Regions from separate parts of the Alkalidesulfovibrio alkalitolerans DSM 16529 genome, predicted to be linked through region 2. Evidence: predicted binding sites of a transcription regulator. Region 2 holds the regulator's gene; each other region holds the start of a gene.
The links. The regulator sigma-54, encoded in region 2, starts transcription at its own class of promoters, with help from an activator protein. The targets are predictions, from matches to a motif close to CTGGCACGGNNNNTGCTT.

Region 1 (4,656 bases), on a different contig from region 2:
GGCCTCCGAGGCGAGCCGTGCGCCCTTCCAGACCGTGGCCTGGCACCAGGCCAACGACTCCAAGTCCGGCGTCCGCGCCACCAGCGAGCCGCACGGCCGGACCCTGAAGACGTGGCTCGACACCCCCAGCAAGTGGAAATCCAACATCGTTGAAGCGCTCTACCTGAGCGAGGCCGATGCCGCCAAGCGTCGCGAGGCCGCCGAGCCCAAGCATGAGGCCGCCAAGGAAAAGACCAAGGCAACGCTGGCCGAGGCCAAGGCCGCCGAGGAAGCCGCCGCCGAGGCCAACTTCCAAAGCGCCGAACTGAACGACAAGGCCGAAGCCGCCATCGCCGCCTGGCGCAAGGCGCGCGGCGACGAATCCAAGGCCCGCACCGCGGCCAGCGTCAAGGCCTACAACAAGATCCCCTACCTTCTCGGCCTGATGGTCATCCTGGGCCTGTTCTTCGCCATTGGCACCCTGTTCATGAACATCGACACCGGCAAGTTCCTGGTCGGCTTCGGCTTCGTTTTCGCCTTGGCCGTCGTCGCTGAGGTCATCGGCAGACAATCCACCCTGTCCGAATACGGCTTCGGCTCCATCATCTGGGCCATTTTCGGCGGCATGCTCATCTCCAACACCGTGGGCACGCCCAAGTTCATGATGCCCGCCCTGCAGACCGAGTATTTCATCAAGACCGGCCTGGTGTTGCTGGGCGCCGAGATCCTCTTCAGCAAGATCGTGGCCATCGGTATCCCGGGCGTCTTCGTGGCCTGGGTTGTCACCCCCACCGTGCTCGTCCTGACCTTCATGTTCGGCCAGCGCGTGCTGAAGATGGAGTCCAAGACCCTGAACATCACCGTCTCGGCCGACATGTCCGTGTGCGGCGTCTCCGCGGCCATCGCCACGGCCGCCGCCTGCCGCGCCACCAAGGAAGAACTGACCATCGCCATCGGCCTGTCCATGCTCTTCACGGCCGTGATGATGATCGCCCTGCCCACCTTCATCGTCTCCGTGGGCATGCACCCGGTGCTCGGCGGCGCCTGGATCGGCGGCACCATCGACGCCACCGGCGCGGTCGTCGCGGCTGGCGCGTTCCTGGGCCAGACCGGCATGTTCGTGGCCGCGACCGTCAAGATGATCCAGAACATCATGATCGGCATGATCGCCTTCGGCGTGGCCGTGTACTGGTGCACCAAGGTCGATTGCGCCCCGGGCCAGCAGGTCTCCAAGATGGAGATCTGGTACCGCTTCCCCAAGTTCGTGCTCGGCTTCATCGCCGCCTCGATCATCTTCTCGCTGATGATCAACTCCATGGGCAGCGCGGGCGACGCCATGGTCGACCACGGCGTGCTGCGCGGCTTCAGCCGTCCGCTGCGCGAGTGGTTCTTCATCCTGGCCTTCGCCAGCATCGGCCTGTCCTCCAACTTCCGTGAGATGGCCCACCACTTCAAGGGCGGCAAGCCTGCCATCCTGTACGTCTGCGGCCAGACCCTGAACCTGATCCTGACCCTGGCCATGGCCTACGTGATGTTCTTCCTGGTCTTCCCGGAAATCACCGCCGGCCTGATGAACTAAGGAGCGAACGATGCGCATCGACACCGCCTCCCGAATGCCCCAAGGCGCGCGCAGCAAGGCGCGCGGCCTGGCGGGACTTGGCCTGGGCATCCTGTGCCTGTGGATACTGACCTACGTGATTCTGCCCGCCGGACAGAAGCTGCCCCTGGCCAAGCCTGTCATGGACGTGCTCATCGCGGAGCAGGTCAACTCCGCAGCCTACTGGTACACCCAGTCCGAAGAGACGGCTGTCGGCGCCATGTACGTCAAAAACACGCTGGCCAGCCTCGAAAAGCGTAACTAGTCAGACGGCCAGCCACTCACCCAGAGCGCCGTCCGGATTCGTCCGGGCGGCGCTCACTTTTTGCATACTTTTGTTTACATGCCGGCCAACACAGGTTTACATAACCTTCCACCCCCCTTCCCTGAAAAGTTACCATAATTCGGCGTGTTATAAAAATATCCAATCTGGAACGCATCTTGCCCCATGCAGCCACACGCGCGACCGCGAAGTTCGGTTCGGACCGCTACCTTGCAAGGCGCGAAACAGCGAAGTGAAATGTCGACCGGCCGCACGGCCAAAAGGTTCCCGGGCAGCGGCCCGGCGGCCCGCCGACATGGACGCTTCACCGGCACGGGATCAGGATTCGTCAACGTCTTAACAAACGTACAGGAGGGGCCTCATGGCTGCCGATTCGAAAAGCGAAATTGTCGTCGATCGTGGGAAGTGGGAATGGTCTGAGATGTGGAAAAAGGAAGACTGGTGGGCCATCTGGCTTGGATTCGTCATCCTCGCCGTGGGCTGCATGATCTTCCTGCCCCGCCCCCCGGCCGACCTCGACGCCAGACTCACCAAAGCCGAGGCCACCATGTCCTCCGAAGCGGCCCGCGCGCCCTTCCAGACCATCGCCTGGCACCAGGCCAACGACGCCAAGTCCGGCCTGCGCGGGCGTAGCGAACCTCATGGCAAAACTCTTGCCTCTTGGCTTGCCACTCCGGCCCGCTGGAAGGACAACCCGCTGACGGCCTTGTACTTGAGCGAATCGGTCGCTGCCGAACGTCGTGAAGCGGCCGCGCCCAAGTTTGCGGCCGCTCAGGAAAAGACCAAGGCGGCCTTCGCCCAAGCTCAGGCCGCCGAGGCCGCCGCGGCCGAGGCCAACTTCCAAAGCTCCACGCTGAACGAGCAGGCCGAAGCCTCCATCGCCGCCTGGCGCAAAGCGCGCGGCGACGAATCCAAGGCAAAGACGGCAGCTTCGGTCAAGGCCTACAACAAGATTCCCCAGCTGCTCGGCCTGATGGTCGTCCTGGGCCTGTTCTTCGCCATCGGCACCAAATTCATGAACATCAACACCGGCCAATTCCTGGTGGGCTTCGTCTTCGTCTTCGCCATGGCTATTGTCGCCGAAATCATCGGCGGCCAAAGCACGCTGCGCAGCTACGGTTTCGGCCCCATCATTTGGGCAATCCTCGGCGGCATGCTCATCTCCAACACCGTGGGCACGCCTAAGTTCGTGATGCCCGCCCTGCAAACCGAGTATTTCATCAAGACCGGCCTCGTGCTGCTGGGCGCCGAGATCCTCTTCAGCAAAATCGTGGCCATCGGTATCCCGGGCATCTTTGTGGCCTGGGTGGTCACCCCCACAGTGCTTGTCCTGACCTACATGTTCGGTCAGAAGGTGCTGAAGATGGAGTCCAAGACCCTGAACATGACTGTCTCGGCCGACATGTCCGTGTGCGGCGTCTCCGCGGCCATCGCCACGGCCGCCGCCTGCCGCGCCACCAAGGAAGAACTGACCATCGCCATCGGCCTGTCCATGCTCTTCACGGCCGTGATGATGATCGCCCTGCCGACCTTCATCGTCTCCGTGGGCATGCACCCGGTGCTTGGCGGCGCCTGGATCGGCGGCACCATCGACGCCACCGGCGCGGTCGTCGCGGCTGGCGCGTTCCTGGGCCAGACCGGCATGTTCGTGGCCGCGACCATCAAGATGATCCAGAACGTGATGATCGGCATGATCGCCTTCGGCGTGGCCGTGTTCTGGTGCATGAAGGTGGATTGCGCCCCGGGCCAGCAGGTCTCCAAGATGGAGATCTGGTACCGCTTCCCCAAGTTCGTGCTCGGCTTCATCGCTGCCTCGATCATCTTCTCGCTGATTATCGCCTCCATGGGCAGCGCGGGCGACGTGATGATCGACCAGGGCGTGCTGCGCGGCTTCAGCCGTCCCCTGCGCGAGTGGTTCTTCATCCTGGCCTTCGCCAGCATCGGCCTGTCCTCCAACTTCCGTGAGATGGCCCACCACTTCAAGGGCGGCAAGCCTGCCATCCTGTACGTCTGCGGCCAGAGCTTGAACCTGATCCTGACGCTGACCATGGCCTACGTGATGTTCTTCCTGGTCTTCCCGGAAATCACCGCCGGCCTGATGGAGTAAGGAGCACACGATGCATACCGGCACCATCTCCCAAGCGCCCAATGGCCCATCCAGCAAAGCGCGCGGCCTCATGGGTCTCGGCCTCGGCATCTTCGCCTTCTGGCTCCTGACCTACGTGGTTCTGCCAGCCGGGCAAAAGCTGCCCGTGGTCAAGCCGGTGATGGACGTGCTCATCGCCGAGGATGTGGACGCCGGGTCGTACTGGTACACCCAGTCCGAGGAGACGGCTGTCGGCGCCATGTACATCAAGAATACCCTGGTCGCCCTGGAACAGCGCAAGTAGCCAGACGACCCACACTCACCCAAAAGCGCCGTCCGGATTCGTCCGGGCGGCGCTTTTTCTTTACCGACCTTCCGCTTTGCAGGCCGTTCAGAAAGCCTCGGAAGCACGGCGCAACAAGAGCCCAATACCGATGCGACGCTCGCTTGCGCGAGGGCTATGTACTCTTCGCCGCAATGCAGCAGAGGAGACTCGGGGGACGGGTCAGCGCAACGAAACCGCCAGTGAAGGCGGGCGCAAAGCCAAAATCGAAGGCGAAGGGGAAAGAAGATGCGGAGGCATGGGGACGGAACAAAAGGGCTGGAGCGACGCCCGTTCAGCCGGACGCCGCTCCGAAAAAAGGTTCAGGAAAAGATCGTGTCCATTTCCTGTAGGCGCATCTCCTCGGCCCGCTTCTCGATGGCCTTGGT
Region 2 (4,656 bases):
TTTCGGGATCAAGTTCCGGGTGTTCTGTTGCGAGCGGCGCAACCATTTCGGCGAGAACTTCCGCCTTGGTGGTTGCCTCCAGTTCCGCGAGAACGGACGTTGGCGCGAGATAGTCTCCAAGTTTCATGACGTGCGTCGAATTCCTCGTGTTGCGGCGACAGCCGTCGTTCGCGCCGCGGCGCGGGCGGGACCGCTTCCCTGCCCGCGCCGCCGTCGGCGAGTTTCCCCGATTCGCCCGCCGACTTAGAAGCCGGGATCGATCAGCCCGAATTCACGGTCGTTGCGGCGGTAGATGACGTTCAGCCGCTCCGTCTCCGCGTTCAGGAAGACCAAGAACTCGTAGTCCAGGCTTTCGAGTTGCATGGCCGCCTCCTCGACATCCATGGGCTTGGGGTCGAAATGGTCGGTTCCCACGATGCTCTTGGTTCTGGCGTCGCCCTCGCCCGTGAAGCTGATGACGTCCATGCGCACGGCCCTGGTTTCGGCCTTGCCGCCGCGTTTGTTCTTCTGCTTTTCGCGGATGCGTTTCAACTGGGCCAAAACCTTGTCCAGCACCATGTCGATGGTCGAATACATGTCCTCGGAGGATTCGTTGGCCGACAGGTGGAGGTTGTCATCGGAAACCGTGACTTCGGCCACCTGCCGGATCTTTTCCACGGAAAGGTTGACCTGCACCTCGGAATCCTCGGTGTTGGAAAGATATTTGGAAAGCTTCTCGAAGCGCTTGGCGGCGTAGTCCTTGAGGTGCTCGGAGGGATCGAAATTCTTGAAATTGAATGCAATGTTCATATGACGCTCCTTGCTGGAATTAAAAAATCTCTTTGCGCTTGCTCGAAGACGGAATGTTCAGCGCGGTGCGGTACTTGGCCACTGTCCGGCGGGCTATGTTGACCTGGAGCTTGTCCTTCAGGATGTCCACGATTTTTTCGTCGGACAGCGGCTGGTGGGAGTCTTCCTCGCCGATGAGTTGTTTTATCAACGCCTTGACGCTTTCGGAGCCCACCTCCGACCCGTCATCGAGCGTGAGGGCGGAGTTGAAGAAAAACTTGAGTTCGAAGGTTCCGTGCGGCGTGGCCACATATTTGTTGGTGGTGATACGGCTGACCGTGGATTCATGCATGCCGATGTCGTCGGCCACGTCCTTGAGGATCAAAGGCTTGAGATGTTTAACCCCCTCCTCGAAAAAATCCCGTTGGAACTTGACGATACTCTCCAGAACCTTGAACAGGGTGCGCTGACGCTGGTAGAGGCTCTTCATGAGCCACACGGCCGAGCGCATCTTTTCCTGGAAGTAATCCTTTTCCTTGCACTTCGCCCCTTGCAGGCAGTCCATGTACATGGAGTTGAGCTGCAACCGGGGCAGCCCTTCCTCGTTCAGGAGGATGACGAACTCGTCCTCGAACTTGTACACGTAGGCATCCGGGGAGACATAGACAGGCTCGCTGGTGCCAAAGCTCGATCCAGGCATGGGGTCGAGCGTCTGGATGATGTCCAGATACTCCTTCAACTCTTCGAGCGTCAGCTTGAACTTCCGGGCCAGCGGCTTATAGCGTTTCTTTTCTAGGTCTTCGAGGTGTTCCGAAATAAGGGAGACAAGGACGGGATCGTCGTAGCCGAGAGCCTCGACCTGCACGAGCAGACACTCGCGAGGATCGCGGGCGGCCACTCCCAGGGGGTCGAAGCGCTGCACGCGTTTGAGCACGCGCTCGACATCCTCGACGCCGGACTGCGTGATCTCTGCAATCTCCTCCACAGGGGAGGCCAGATAGCCGGAGGAATCGAGATTGCCCAGGATGTGTTCGGCGATCTCCATCTCCTGCTCGGTAAAATCGGAGAGACGGATTTGCCAGGCGAGATGGCCATCAAGCGAGTGCTTGCCCGTGAGCCGGGCCTCGAAGCCCTGACCCTCTTCGAGCGCCTCGTATTCACGCACCTGGGATTGGCGCGAGGCGCTGGCGAAGTCGCCCAGATAGTTGTCCCAGTCCGCCTCGCGGCGCAACGCGTTCTCATCGCCGGGCATCTCCCGCACGACATCATTTTGCGCAACTGGCTCGCGGCCCTCGGAATCCAGATTCGGCTCAGGCTCGTCGAATCCTTCCTCAAGGAAAGGATTCTCCATCAATTCCTGATTCACCGTCTCCACCAATTCCAGGCGGGAAAGCTGCAGGAGCTTGATGGCCTGCTGCAACTGGGGGGTCATGACCAGCTGCTGCGATAATTTGAGCTGCTGTCTGAGTTCGAGCGCCATGTATGCCTTTGTGCCGATGCGCGAGGACTCTTCAGCCCTTCACAGGGATGCGGCCGGGAGTCCGGAATTTTTTGAGCCGCAAATCGTACCTGCGAGTCCTTGTCGCCCGGCTGATTCTTATGGACAACATGCCACACTCGTCCTGCCCTTGCAACGGCTCAAGGCTTGTGTGGCAAGGTTTTTTCAAAGTTGGCACGAAAATTCCATTAAAGGCAGAACTCCTCACCCAGATAAACCTGCCGAGCGCGGGGATTGGCGGCGATTTCCTGCGGAGTGCCCGTAAGAATGATCGTGCCATCGAAGACGATGGACGCGCGATCGCAGATGGAAAGCGTCTCGCGCACGTTGTGGTCCGAGATGAGAATGCCAATGCCCTTGTCCTTCAGTCCCCGGATGATCTCCTTGATGTCGTCCACGGCCAGCGGATCGATGCCGGCGAAAGGCTCGTCGAGGAGGATGAACTTGGGGCTGCGGATGAGAGCCCGAGCGATCTCCAGGCGGCGGCGTTCACCACCGGAAAGATGCACGGCTCGTGATTTTTCCAAACGGCGAATGCCCAACTCGTCGAGCAGGGCGTCGCAGCGCATGCGCTGCTCCTTGCGCGAGAGATCCGTATGTTCCAGGATGATCTCCATATTTTGGCGCACGGTGAGCTTTTTGAAGATCGAGCTTTCCTGGGGCAGGTAGGAAAGCCCCTCCCTGGCCCGCAGATGCAGCGGCCAGCGGGTCAATTCGCGATCGTCGAGAAAGACGTGCCCAGAGGTCGGCTTGACCACGCCGAGCAACATGTAGAAAGTCGTGGTTTTGCCCGCCCCGTTGGGCCCCAGGATGCCGAAGACCTCGTTCTGGCCCAGGGAAAGCGAGACGCCCTTGACGACTTCCCGCTGGCCGTAGACCTTACGCAGTTCCCTGCCTTCAAGTCTGCTGGACATGCGTCAGTCGGCCTTCGGTGCGGAACCAGGGGACGGGCTGGTTGCGTTCTGTCCCTGCGGAGTCGGCCGGGCAGGCGCAAACTCATCGCCAGTGGTGAAGAATACAGCCTCGACGCGCTTCTTGCCGCCGAGCACTTCGCTTCGGTTGGTCTTTGAATAGAAGCGGATCACCTCGCCCACAACGCGGTTGGGGCCATCCACGATGACCGGGTTGTCCTCCATGGTCAGCACACCGTCGGCAACCACGAAGGTCGCCTTGCCGCTAAAGCCTTCCCGGCCTTGATGCAGCATGCGTACGTTGCCCACGGCGACCACGGTGCGGATCTCGGCGTCCTCGGCGGCAAGAGAAGGCCCCGTGCCCTCCTTGGCTCCGTCCTTGGGCGTCAGGTAGCCGGTCAGTTTGTCGGACCATATCTGCATCTCGCCGCGCACCACGTGCACCTGCCCCTCGAAGATGACCGTGTCGCGCTCCTGACTGTAGGTCAGTTTGTCCGCTGTGATGCGCGTAGGGACGCTCTCGGAGGCGGCCGCCGCCTGAGCAGAGGCGGAAAGCGGCGCGCCGAAGACGACGGCCAAGGCCACCATGACCATCCACAGCATATCCATGATATGATTACGCATTGTTGCCTCTATTGTCCCGTGCCAGGAGCGAATGAATCGCGCGAGGTCGTTACCCGAACGCCCTCGGGAGCGGTCATGTCCTGCGTCACGAGGTCGATCTCCAGACGCGGGGCATGCATGACCATGTCTCCCCGGTCCACAATGGCGTCTCCGGTGATGACGATGCGCCGTTCGGCGCCGAGATAGTCCAGTCTGTTTCCGGTGACCGTGACCTGCCCGTACGTGGCGATCACGTGCGGCGTCAAGACCATGGTGTTGGCGGCCTGGTCCACCTCGCCCTGCGGCGCCCGGATGACCAACATGGGCGTGGGCCCGTCCGCATAATAAGAAATGACGGGGTTCGTCAGCAATACCGTTCCTTTCTTTGAATCGTATCCGGCAGACTCGGAGACAAGCTCCCACAGCAGCGCCCCGGCTTCGCCTTGCGACAGGGTAATGCCCTTCGCCGAGACGTCAACGTTCAGATCTTTGGGAAGTTGTCCGATGAGATCGCGGGCCAGATCGATGTCGTCCTTGAAGAACTGCCAGCCCCAAAGACCCGCGCCCGCAAGCAGCGCAAGCAAAAGCAGCGCCAGGGAGAATTTTCTGCCCATCAGTCGCTCCAGGCCCGCCAGCACTCCGCATACTTGCCTTGGGCATCGAGGATGAAAGCGATGGCCTCGCGTGCGGCTCCATACCCACCCGAGCGAGACGAAACCCAAGCCGCGAGCGCCAGTATCTCGGGTTGGGCGTTGGACACGGCCATGGGCAGGCCCACGACACGCATGGCCGTGGCGTCGACCCAGTCGTCGCCCAGATAGGCGATCTGGGAAAGCTCAAGCGATTTGCGCGTGGCCATATCCATGATGAGGGAAC
Region 3 (4,656 bases), on a different contig from region 2:
GGACGAGGAATACGAGGCCGCGGGAGCGACCCTGACCGACGCCGCAGGCGCCTGGGGCGCGCAGCTCGTCATCAAGGTCAAGGAACCGCTGCCCGAGGAGTACAAATACCTGCGCGAAGACCTGCTGCTCTTCACCTACCTGCACCTCGCGGCCGCCCGCGACCTGACCGACGCCATGCTCGCGAGCAAGGTCACGGGCGTGGCCTACGAGACCGTGCAACTGCCCGACGGCAGCCTGCCGCTGCTCTCGCCCATGAGCGAGGTGGCCGGCCGCCTCGCGCCGCAGGTCGGTGCGCACCATCTGGAAAAGCGCCAGGGTGGGCGCGGCATGCTGCTTGGCGGCGTGCCCGGCGTGCCCCCGGCCGAGGTCGTCATCCTGGGCGGCGGCGTGGTGGGCATCAACTCCATCAAGATCGCCGTGGGCCTGGGCGCGCGAGTCACAGTCCTGGACATCAACCACGCGCGCATGCAGTACCTCGACGACGTCTTCGGCGGCCGCATCGTGACCATGAACTCGACCGAGGCCAACGTGCGCGAGATGGTCATGAAGGCCGACCTCGTCATCGGCGCGGTGCTCATCCCCGGCGCCAAGGCCCCGCACCTGGTGACGCGCGGCATGATCGCCCAGATGAAGGAAGGTTCGGTCGTCGTGGACGTGGCCGTGGACCAGGGTGGCTGCGTGGAAACCATCTACGCCACCACCCACGACAAGCCGACCTACGTCATCGACGGCGTGGTGCACTACGGTGTGGCCAACATGCCCGGCGCGGTGCCCCGCACCTCGACCTTCGCCCTGGTCAACCAGACCCTGCCCTACGCGCTCAAGCTCGCGGACAAGGGGCTGGACGCGCTGCGCGAGAGCGCGCCGCTGCGCCTGGGCCTGAACACCTTCGGCGGAACGCTGACCTGCCAGGCCGTGGCCGAGGCATTCGATCTGCCCTGCTGCGATGCGGCCGAGGCGCTGGCCTAGCAGGCCGTCCCTAAGGCATCGTCTGCTGCGTTACCGCGAAAGCGCCGGATCCTCGTGTATCAGAAATACACGGCGGGCCCGGCGCTTTCTTGCGCCTTGCGTCCAACGCCTTTTGAACGGCCTGCGCAAGGACACCTACTTACGAGAAAGCCGTCCCTAAGCCGCCGTCTGTTGCGCTGCCGCGCCTACCAGCATTCTTCGCGCCCGGTTCCGGGACTGTTTCTCGAGGCCGGAGCCGCTCCCCCCACCCCTCTGTTTTCAAAATTGAGAAATAGAGCAGAAAAACATGGTCTTCCAATGACAAATTTTGCAGAATGGTAAATCTTTCGCAAAGGTAACATCCGCCCCGATGTCCTGTGCCCTCTTGCTTTCGATTTTCAAGCCAAATCATTCCAGGGCATTAGATCAAAGACCAGCAGCTCCCGCCCTGCCCGTCGGAGCGAGGCACGCTCCTTGCTTCTCCACCGGCCGGAGAACTCATGAAATCACAGGTCGGCGCTCTCGAACTCAATGTCCTGCGCGAGATATCCCAGATCATCGGACAGGCCCACGACCTGAACGGCACTCTGGAGCGCGTGCTGCTCATCCTCTCCGATACGCTTTCCATGAAGCGGGCCACCGTGACCCTGCTCGACGACTCCGGCCAGCTCGCCATCCGCGCCTCGCACGGCCTCTCCAAGGAGGAGCGCGAGCGCGGCGTCTATCGCATGAACGAGGGTGTCACCGGCCACATCTTCCAGACCGGCAAGCCCTTCATCGTGCCCGACGTGGCCAAGGAGCCGCTGTTCCTGGACAAAACCAGGTCCAGGGGGCTTGAGCGCGGCCGCATCTCCTTCATCGGCGTGCCCATCCTGGTGGGGCAACAGCCCGTGGGCGTGCTCAACGTGGATCGCCTCTTCGAGGACGAGGTGCACTTCGAGGAGGACGTGAGCTTCCTGTGCGTGGTGGCCACCCTGTTCGGCCAGTTCATCCAGCTCAACCGCCATTTCCAGGAGCGCGAGCTGACGCTCAGGAAGGAAATCTCACAGCTTCGCTCCAAGCTTTCCAGCAGCTACCAGCGCTTTTTCATCGTGGGCAAGAGCCAGCCCATGGAGCGTGTGCGCCAGATGATCGAGAAGGTCGCGCCCACGCGGGCCACGGTGCTCCTGCTCGGCGAGTCGGGCACCGGCAAGACGCTGACCGCGCGAATCATCCACGAACTCTCCGAGCGCCACGCCCAGCCCTTCATCAAGGTCAACTGTGCGGCCCTGCCCGAGACGCTGCTCGAATCCGAGTTGTTCGGCCACGAGAAGGGGGCCTTCACCGGCGCGGTCGCGCCCAAGGCGGGCCGCTTCGAGGAGGCCGACGGCGGCACGATCTTTCTCGACGAGATCGGCGAACTCACCCTGGCTGTGCAGTCCAAGCTGTTGCGCGTCATCCAGGAGAAGGAATTCGAACGCCTGGGATCGGCCAAGACCCGCAAGGTGGACGTGCGCATCATCACCGCGACCAACAAGGATCTGGCCGAGGAAGTACGGAGGGGGCGCTTCCGCGAGGATCTGTTCTACCGCCTGAACGTCTTCCCCATCCGTGTTCCGGCCCTGCGCGAGCGGCCCGACGACATCCCCGCGCTTTTGAACCACTTCCTGGACACCATGGAGAAGGAGTATTCGCGGCGGCTGGTCTTCACGCCGCAGGCTTTGGAGGCGCTGATGCGCCACGACTGGCCGGGCAACGTGCGCGAGATGGAGAACCTGGTGGAGCGCCTCGCGATCATGGTCGAGGGCGAGACCATCGACGTGAGCGACGTGCCGCTGCTCGCGCAGGGCAGCGCGGCCCGGGCGGACGAGGGCGAGGAGCATGCCTCGCTTTTGGACATCGAGAAGCGCGAGGTGGTCTCGGCCCTGGAGCGGCACCGCTTCATCCAGTCGCGCGCGGCGCGCGAGCTTGGCATCACCCTGCGCCAGATGGGCTACCGCATCAAGAAATTCAACCTTGAATCCATGGTCCAGGAGCGCCGCAGCCGCCTGCGGGGGAAGTGAGCCTTACGAAACGGCTTGAACCATGAGCGTCTGGGCGAGGAGCGCGGCGGCGAAGTTCGAGCCGTGGTCGCCCGCGCGCGGGGCAAGCTCCACCACGTCGCAGCCCACGAGGCGTCGGCCCGCGCAGACGCGCTCGATGGCCGTCACGGCCTCGCGCCAGGTCAGGCCGCCGGGAACCGGCGTGCCCGTGGCCCCGATCACGCTCGGGTCCAGGCCGTCCACGTCGAAGGTCACGTAGATGTCGTTGGGGAAATCCGGCGGCAGGATCGGGTCCGGAAGGCCCGACTCCCAGATCGCCCGAGCGTCCAGATGCGGGATGGCGTGGGCCTGGCGGTAGTCCAACTCCTCGATCGAGGGCGCGCGCACGCCTATCTGGTAGATGGAAAGACCAAGCTCGTGCGCCCGGCGCATGACGCAGGCGTGCGAATGCTTCGTGCCCTCGTACTCGTCGCGCAGATCCGCGTGAGCGTCGAACTGCACCACGCCCACGGGCTTGCCAAGCCGCGCCAGGGCGCGAAACGCCCCCACCGAGACCGTATGCTCGCCGCCCAGAAGCACGGGAATCCTGTTTCCAGCCAAAACCCGGCTGACCGCCGCCTCGATGCGCGCCAAAACAGCCTCGGGCTCGCCCTCGCAGTCCACCGGCGCGGTGGTGTGGATGCCGCGCGCGGACGGCACGAGCCGTCCGACGTTGGCTTCGAGCTGGCCGCTGGCCGTGAGGATGGCCGCGGGGCCGTCGCCCGTGCCGCCGCCGTAAGACACGCTGGCCTCGAAGGGCACGGGAATGACGTGAAAGAGCGCGGCCGCGGGCGGCGCGTTCAGCGTCTCCGTGGACAGGAAATGGGGCATGGGGCTCATGACAGCCGTCCCTTGAAGTCTTCGTAGCCGAACGTCTTGACCACGCGCGGCGTCTCCTCGCCCGGTTCGAGCAGGCAGATGGCGGGCAGGTTCACGCCGTTGAAGGTGTTGGTCTTGACCATGGAGTAGATGGCCATGTCGCAAAAGACCAGCCTGTCGCCCGGCGAAAGCGGCTCGTCAAAGGAGTAGTCGCCCGCCACGTCGCCCGCGAGGCACGAGAGCCCGCCCAGGCGGTAGGTGTGGGCCTTCTCGCCCGGCGCGCCCGCGCCGATGATCTCGGGCCGGTAGGGCATCTCGATGACGTCTGGCATGTGACAGGGCACGGCCGTGTCCAGGATGGCCAACGGCATGCCGCGCGTGACCACATCCATGACCTCGGCGACCAGAAAGCCCGCGTTCAGGGCCACGGCCTCGCCCGGCTCCAGATAGACCTGCACCCCGTGCCTCGCCTTGAAATCCTCGATCAGGCGGCAAAGAAGCTCCACGTCGTAGTCGGGCCGGGTGATGTGGTGCCCGCCGCCGAAGTTGACGTAGGCAAGCCCGCCGATCAGATCGCCGAACCTGGCCTCGAAGGCTTCGAGCGTGCGCTTGAGCGCGTCGGCGTTGTGCTGGCACAGGGTGTGGAAGTGCAGGCCCGTGACGCCAGCAAGGCTCTTGCCCGCGAACTCGGCGCGGTGGATGCCGAGCCTGGAGCACGGGCCGCAGGGGTCGTAGATGGGCGTGTGGCCCTCGGAATGCTCGGGGTTCACGCGCAGGGCGAAGTGGACCTCGCGGCCCTTCTCATGGGCCGCCTCGCGGGCGATGTCC

Region 1: DSAT_RS10095 (YeiH family protein) is a predicted target of sigma-54. The motif match lies at 2,006-2,023, and genes of this name have one in related genera.
Region 3: nifA (nif-specific transcriptional activator NifA) is a predicted target of sigma-54. The motif match lies at 1,412-1,429, and genes of this name have one in related genera.

The regions. Positions count from the first base shown of each region.
Region 1 covers NZ_ATHI01000027.1:105,839-110,494, forward strand. Annotated here, with positions in the region: gene DSAT_RS10085 (YeiH family protein) at 1-1,558, shown strand, start outside; gene DSAT_RS10090 (hypothetical protein) at 1,569-1,841, shown strand; gene DSAT_RS10095 (YeiH family protein) at 2,221-3,966, shown strand; gene DSAT_RS10100 (hypothetical protein) at 3,977-4,249, shown strand; gene DSAT_RS10105 (NF038143 family protein) at 4,591-4,656, opposite strand, start outside.
Region 2 covers NZ_ATHI01000031.1:222,340-226,995, reverse strand. Annotated here, with positions in the region: gene DSAT_RS13640 (PTS sugar transporter subunit IIA) at 1-127, opposite strand, end outside; gene hpf (ribosome hibernation-promoting factor, HPF/YfiA family) at 244-789, opposite strand; gene rpoN (RNA polymerase factor sigma-54) at 809-2,248, opposite strand; gene lptB (LPS export ABC transporter ATP-binding protein) at 2,455-3,180, opposite strand; gene DSAT_RS13620 (LptA/OstA family protein) at 3,184-3,801, opposite strand; gene lptC (LPS export ABC transporter periplasmic protein LptC) at 3,810-4,394, opposite strand; gene DSAT_RS13610 (KdsC family phosphatase) at 4,394-4,656, opposite strand, start outside.
Region 3 covers NZ_ATHI01000026.1:97,552-102,207, reverse strand. Annotated here, with positions in the region: gene ald (alanine dehydrogenase) at 1-970, shown strand, start outside; gene nifA (nif-specific transcriptional activator NifA) at 1,450-2,991, shown strand; gene speB (agmatinase) at 2,995-3,849, opposite strand; gene nspC (carboxynorspermidine decarboxylase) at 3,846-4,656, opposite strand, start outside.